Streptacidiphilus rugosus AM-16: one gene and its partner. The protein of the gene in region 1 interacts with the protein of each later gene in a pairwise test. Links are inferred from orthologs where the notes say so. Each region holds a gene or a part of one and is shown on either strand. Other genes may lie near its edges. The genes, in order: BS83_RS24050 and rlmB.

What was found.
Region 2: the proteins of BS83_RS24050 (region 1) and rlmB interact in binary tests that used the Escherichia coli proteins (3 or more experiments, as listed by UniProt). The link is inferred for Streptacidiphilus rugosus AM-16 from one-to-one orthologs.

Annotation. Positions count from the first base shown.
Region 1 is NZ_JQMJ01000004.1:3,355,953-3,359,112, forward strand. Bases 309-3,160 are described here. They hold BS83_RS24050 (bifunctional ADP-dependent NAD(P)H-hydrate dehydratase/NAD(P)H-hydrate epimerase), read right to left. Parts: upstream 2,635-3,160; coding sequence 982-2,634; downstream 309-981. Other genes in these bases: BS83_RS24045 (L,D-transpeptidase), read right to left, coding at 397-891; BS83_RS24055 (holo-ACP synthase), read right to left, coding at 2,676-3,044; glmS (glutamine--fructose-6-phosphate transaminase (isomerizing)), read right to left, coding at 3,135-3,160. In the rest of the region: alr (alanine racemase), read right to left, coding at 1-286. UniProt on the Escherichia coli protein: Bifunctional enzyme that catalyzes the epimerization of the S- and R-forms of NAD(P)HX and the dehydration of the S-form of NAD(P)HX at the expense of ADP, which is converted to AMP.
Region 2 is NZ_JQMJ01000004.1:7,018,583-7,021,770, reverse strand. What follows is about bases 35-2,914. They hold rlmB (23S rRNA (guanosine(2251)-2'-O)-methyltransferase RlmB), read left to right. Parts: upstream 35-864; coding sequence 865-1,965; downstream 1,966-2,914. Other genes in these bases: BS83_RS40615 (TQO small subunit DoxD), read left to right, coding at 2,281-2,914; cysS (cysteine--tRNA ligase), read left to right, coding at 35-815. In the rest of the region: more of cysS, read left to right, coding at 1-34; more of BS83_RS40615, read left to right, coding at 2,915-3,188. UniProt on the Escherichia coli protein: Specifically methylates the ribose of guanosine 2251 in 23S rRNA.

The DNA of each region.
Region 1 (3,160 bases):
CGGCGACGGTCTCCCGCCACGGGCTGCCGGGCGTCCACAGCCAGCAGAGCACCCTCGCGTCCTGCGGGCCGATCCCGGCCGCGCGCAGGGCCAGCGCCTCCTCCGGCGTGGCCGTGCCGAGCCAGCTCGCCCCGGCGGCCAGCGCCGCGCGGGCGCACGGCACCGAGCCGTGGCCGTAGGCGTCCGCCTTGACCACGGACATGACTCCGGCCGACCCCACGCGGTCGCGCAGCGCGGCGATATTGCCGCGCAGCGCCGCAAGGTCGATCAGGGCTTCGGCTCGCATTGCAGTGTCCATCGGGTGACAGTCTCCCAGAAGCGCGAGGGCGCCCGTCCCGAAGTGACGGGCGCCACAGTGGCGCGTCGCGCGAGGAGCGGCCCCCGGCGCCGGGCCGGTCAGGTGCCGGGCTTGCGACCGAAGACGTCGACGGCGTTGCCGACCTTGAGCAGCTTCCAGACGGCGGCGGCGTCGTGCATGGTCATGTTGACGCAGCCGTGCGAGCCGGGCGGTGTGGACATCGGGATGTCGACGGCGTGCAGGGCCTGGCCCTTGTCGAAGAACTGGCTGTAGGGCATGGCGACGTCGTAGAGCGAGGACACGTGGTGCAGGTCGCGCCAGTAGACGTGCCAGAGGCCGGGCCTGGTGGCGTAGCCCTTGCGGCCGGTGCGGACGGTGACCGGACCGTAGATCGTCTTCCGGCCGTCCTGTATCCAGAGCTTCTGGTGCGTGAGATCCACGCAGACCACCCGGCCGATGGTGGTCGGACAGGGCGACGCGGCCGCCGCCCTGGTGACGGCGTCGGCCTGCCCGGCCCCGACGGTGCCGACCCCGCCGACCAGCGCCGCCGTCGCCAGTGCGACCGCGGTGACGCGCGCCTTCAACTGCTTCAACTCGCCCCTGCTTTCGTAGTCCGAGACTCTGAGCTGATTGTCGTGACGTTCAGAAGACATGGGAGTCCCCCGATTGGTTGCACGGAACACTCAGATGTCACTCGAAAGGTCGAGACAGAGCCGCCAGGCCTCGGGCAGGGCTGCGGTGATCGCGGTCGCGCTGGTCGGCGCGCCGCCGGAGGAGAGCCGGCCGGCGAGCCCGTGCAGGTACGCGGCGACGGACCCCGCGTCGAGCGGGGCGAGCCCGGCGGCGAGCAGCGCGCCGGCCAGGCCGGCCAGCACGTCGCCGCTGCCGGCGGTGGCGAGCTGGGCGGTGCCGGTCGGATTGACCCTGGCGGGGCCCTCGGGGCCGGTGACCACGGTGGTGGATCCCTTGAGCAGCACGGTGCAGCCGTAGGCGCGGGCGATCGCGCGGGCGTAGCGCAGGCGCTCCGCCTCGACCTGCTCGCGCTCGGCCGCGATCCCGGCCCCGGCGAGCAGCGCGACCGCCTCGCCGGCGTGCGGCGTCAGCAGCGCGTCGGCGGGCGCGGAGCCGCGCTGCGCGAGCAGCCGCAGGCCGTCGGCGTCGACCAGCACCGGCGTGCCCGCGGCGACCGCCTCCGCCACGGCCCGCTCCGCGTCCTGCCCCTGCGCCAGCCCCGGACCGACCACCCACGCCTGCACCCGGCCCGCGTCCGCGGGCCCGCCCTCGCCCACCAGCGCCTCCGGATGCGCCCGGACGACGGCCTCGGCGGCGGCCCCGACATACCGCACCGCCCCGGCCCCACCCCTCAACGCGGCCCCGACCGCCAACACCGCCGCCCCCGGATACCTCCCCGACCCCGCCGCGATCCCGACCACCCCCCGCCGGTACTTGTCACTCTCCCCCACCGGCTCCGGCAACAACGCGGCCACGTCCCCCGCCTGCAGCACCTCCACCACATGCCCGCCCCGCCGAGCCCCCGAGCCGGCGAACCCCGCCCCGGGTTCCCGCTCCGCGCCGGCAGCGGCCGGACGCGGACCCGACGTCGAGCCCGCCTCCGGGGCCGAAGGCCGACCGGCAGCGGCACCCTGCCCCGGAGCACCGCCGGAACCGCCCCCCGCTTCCGCCTCCAACCCCGCTCCGGGTTCCCGCTCCGCGGAGGTGGCGTTCGCGCCTCGCAGGCCGATGTCGATGAGGTGGAGGACGCCTGCGTGGGAGGCGCCGGGGTCGATGAGGAGGCCCGGTTTGTGGGTGCCGAAGGTGACTGTGACGTCCGCGTGGACCGCCCGGCCGGGGACCGCGCCGGTGTCGGGGTCGACGCCGCTGGGAAGGTCGACCGCCACCACCGTCGCAGCGCCGCGTTCCGACGCGGCGACCCAGGGCAGGGCGGCCTCGCGCAGCGGCCCGCGGCCGCCGATGCCCACGATGCCGTCGAGGACGAGGTCGGCCCGTTCCGCCTCGGCCAGGTCGGCCGTCACGCGGCCGCCCGCCGCCAGCAGCGCGGCCAGCGCGGCCGCGTGCGTGCGTTCGGGCGCGAGCAGCGCGGCGTGGACGCGGGCGCCGCGGCGGGCCAGGCGCGCGCCCGCGTAGAGGGCGTCCCCGCCGTTGTCGCCGCTGCCCGCCAGGACCAGGACGCGACTGCCGTAGACGCGCCCGAGCAGGGACGCGCAGGTCGCCGCCAGCCCCGCCGCCGCCCGCTGCATCAGCGTGCCCTCCGGCAGACGGGCCATCAGCTCGCCCTCGGCCGCCCGCACCCAATCCACAGGGTGTGCATAACGCATCGCGCTCGACCCGCTTCCTTCGACGTGGACCTGGGTGGACCTCACCCCTCGGCGATCACCACCGCCGACGCTACGCCCGCGTCGTGGCTCAGCGAGAGATGCCAGGAGCGCACGCCCAGCCGCGCCGCGCACGCCGCCACCGTCCCGTGGACGGTCAGGATCGGCCGGCCGGACGGCTCGGTCCGCACCACCGCGTCCGTCCAGGCGAGGTCGCCGGGCGCGCCGAGGGCCTTCGCCACCGCCTCCTTCGCCGCGAAGCGCGCCGCCAGCGAGGCGATGCCGCGGCGTTCGCCGCTGGGCAGCAGCAGTTCGTCGGGCGTGAAGAGCCGGTCGGCCATGCCGGGCGTGCGCCGCAGCGCCTCGTCGAACCGGTCGATCTCCGCCACGTCGATGCCCACACCGATGATCACCAGCAACTCCCAAGGTCATGACGAAGGGCCCGGGCACCGCCGACGAGAGTCGACGACGGCGCCCGGGCCCCACCTTGCCACTGACCGCGGCTACTCCACGGTCACCGACTTCGCCA
Region 2 (3,188 bases), 3.7 Mb from region 1 along the record:
CCCCGTGGGGCGAGGGGCGTCCCGGCTGGCACCTGGAGTGCTCCGCGATGGTGCACAAGTACCTGGGCCGGTCCTTCGACATCCACGGCGGCGGCCGGGACCTGATCTTCCCGCACCACGAGAACGAGATCGCCCAGTCCAAGGCGTACGGCGACGACTTCGCCACCTACTGGCTGCACAACGCCTGGGTGACGCTCAGCGGCGAGAAGATGAGCAAGTCGCTCGGCAACTCGGTGCTGGTCTCCGAGATGGTGACGCAGTGGCGGCCGATCGTGCTGCGCTACTACCTCGGCACGCCGCACTACCGCTCCACCATCGAGTACAGCCCCGAGGCGCTGCGGGAGGCCGAGACCGGCTTCGCCAGGATCGAGGGCTTCGTCGACCGCGTCGTCGAGCTGCACGGGGTGGTCGAGCCCGCCGCCGACGTGCCGCCGGCCTTCGCCGAGGCGATGGACGAGGACTTCGGCGTGCCCGGCGCGATGGCGATCGTGCACACCGCCGTCCGGCAGGGCAACGCCGCGCTCGCCGCGGACGACAAGGAGAGCGCGGTCGCGCGTCTGTCCGAAGTCCGTGCGATGCTCGGAGTGCTGGGCATGGACCCGCTCGACCCGCAGTGGGCCGCCGCGGGAGCCGGGTCCGGCGACGCCCTCCACGGCGTGGTGGACTCGCTCGTCAAGCTGCTGCTGGAGCAGCGCCAGGCGGCGCGCGAGCGCAAGGACTGGGCCACCTCCGACGCCATCAGGGACCGGCTCGCCCAGGCCGGGCTCACCATCGAGGACCGCGCGGACGGATCGCGCTGGACTCTCAGCAAATGACCTCACGCAGTAACCCGCAGTAGCACACGAAGGAAGCAGGACAGCACCCATGGCCGGCAACAGCCAGCGCAGGAACCGTCGCAACCCCGGATCGAAGAAGGGCGCGTCGGTCGGCACGGGTGGCCACAGCCGTCGGGCGCTGGAGGGCAAGGGCCCGACGCCGCCTGCCGAGGCGCGCAAGGGTCACCCCAAGCAGCGTGCCGCGAACGCCGCCGCCAAGCGTGCCGCCGACGCGAAGGCGCGCGGCGGCATGAAGCGTGGCGGCGTCCAGGGCCGCACCGGCAAGTCCGGTGCGGAGCTGGTCTACGGCCGCAACTCGGTGCTGGAGGCGCTGCAGGGCGGCGTGCCCGCGTCCGCGCTCTACGTGCTGCAGTTCATCGACAACGACGACCGCGTGCGCGACGCCCTCGCGCTGGCCACCGAGCGGGGCATCCCGCTGCAGGAGGCGCCGCGCGCGCAGCTCGACAACCTGGCCGAGGGTCACAACCACCAGGGCCTGATCCTCCAGGTGCCGCCGTACGACTACGCGCACCCGGACGACCTGCTCGCCGCGGCTTCGGTCAACCGCGACAACGCGCTGATCGTCGCGCTGGACGGGATCACCGACTCGCGCAACCTCGGTGCGGTCGTCCGCTCCGTGGCCGCGTTCGACGGCCACGGCGTCGTGGTGCCCGAGCGCCGCTCGGCCGGCATGACCGCCGGCGCGTGGAAGACCTCCTCCGGCGCGGCCGCCCGCGTCCCGGTCGCCCGCGCCAGCAACCTGACCCGCTCGCTGGAGGCCTACCAGAAGGCCGGCTGCTTCGTGGTCGGCCTGGCGGCCGACGGTGAGCACGAGGTCGTCGACCTGGACGCGCTGACCGGCCCGGTCGTGGTCGTGATCGGCTCCGAGGGCAAGGGCCTGTCCCGACTCGTTGCCGAGACCTGCGATCTGACGGTCCGTATTCCGATGCCGGGTCAGGCCGAGTCGCTCAACGCCGGCGTGGCGGCGGGCATCGTGCTCTACGAGGCCGCCCGTCTGCGGGCGAATGCGGCGAAGGCCGAGAAGGCGGCCCGCAGCGCGAAGGCGTCCAAGGAGGCGAAGGCCGCCAAGGCGGCGAAGGCCACGGAGGCCGCCGAGGACGCCAAGGCCACTGAGGCCGACGAGAGCTGACGCGGCGTCTGCGGACCTCTCATCGGGCCGGCGGCGGGCGACGTCGAACGGCCGGTCGGGGCCCGCTTCCGCGGTTCGACGGACGGTGCGTCGAGGAGGACTGACGTCCTCGTCGGCCCCGTCCGTCGTCGTCTCCGCCGGAGGGCGGTCGTCAACTCTGTCAACCGGGAGTGTCCTTCCGGGCCTTCGGCCGGTTAGTGGAGTGTGGACACCAGAACACGTACCCGTCCCCGTCCCGAGGCGGCGAACGCCGGTGGGATAGACGGCGGCGAGCCTTTGCTCAACACGGTCAAGGTGCCGTCGGACCCGGCGCGGTTGAACACCACCACCGCGAGCTTCCGGGTCCGCTTCACCCCGCCCCCGGCCTCGTTGATCGACGCCGGCGCGATGCGCATCGGCGCCGCGTTCGGGCCGGGCGTGAACGCCGGCGCGGGCGCCGGCCTGCGCGAGCCGGTGCTGGTCGGCGCGATGGCCGGGGTCCTGCCCGCCGTCGCCCCCGCGGTCGGCACGATCGGCGCGACGCCGCGTCGGCGCGGACGCGTCACGCCGATCACCTGGACCGGCCAACTCGACCTCGCCGTCCCCCACGTGCCGCCGAGCGGGCCTGGCGTGCCGGGCGTCCCAGGCGTTCCCGCGCAGGGTCACGGGCCCGCCACGGAGGAGCTGGAGTCGACCCAGCCGATGTCACTGGCGGACTTCGAGGAGATGGACGCCTACGAGGACGCCGACGGCTACCCGGACTACGACGGCGTCCGCGTCTTCGAGCCGCCGGCCAGGCGGCCCCCGCTGCCGGACGTGGCGGACGGCGTCGCCGCCTCGCAGCACCACGCCTGGCATCCGGGTAAGCGCGTCGACCTCGGCCTGGTGCTGCTGCCGCTGCGCGTCTTCCTCGGCTGCTTCTCGCTCTACGCGGGCTTCAGCAAGCTGTGCGACCCGGTGTACTTCAACGGCGGCGCGCGTGGCTCGATGATGCACTGGCTGGAGGCGCTGCACCCGTGGAGCGTCGCCCAGCCGCTGCTGGCGCTGGCGATGGCCCACCCGGTGGGCGCGGGTCTGGCCGTCGCCTTCGTGCAGATCAACGTGGGCGTGCTGGCCATCCTCGGCCTGTGGCAGCGGCTGTGCGCGGCGGTGGCGATGCTGCTGGCCTTCGCCCTGCTGGTCACCGTCAGCTGGCGGACCGTGCCGGTCTACGACACACCGGAGATCATCTACCTGGCCGCCTG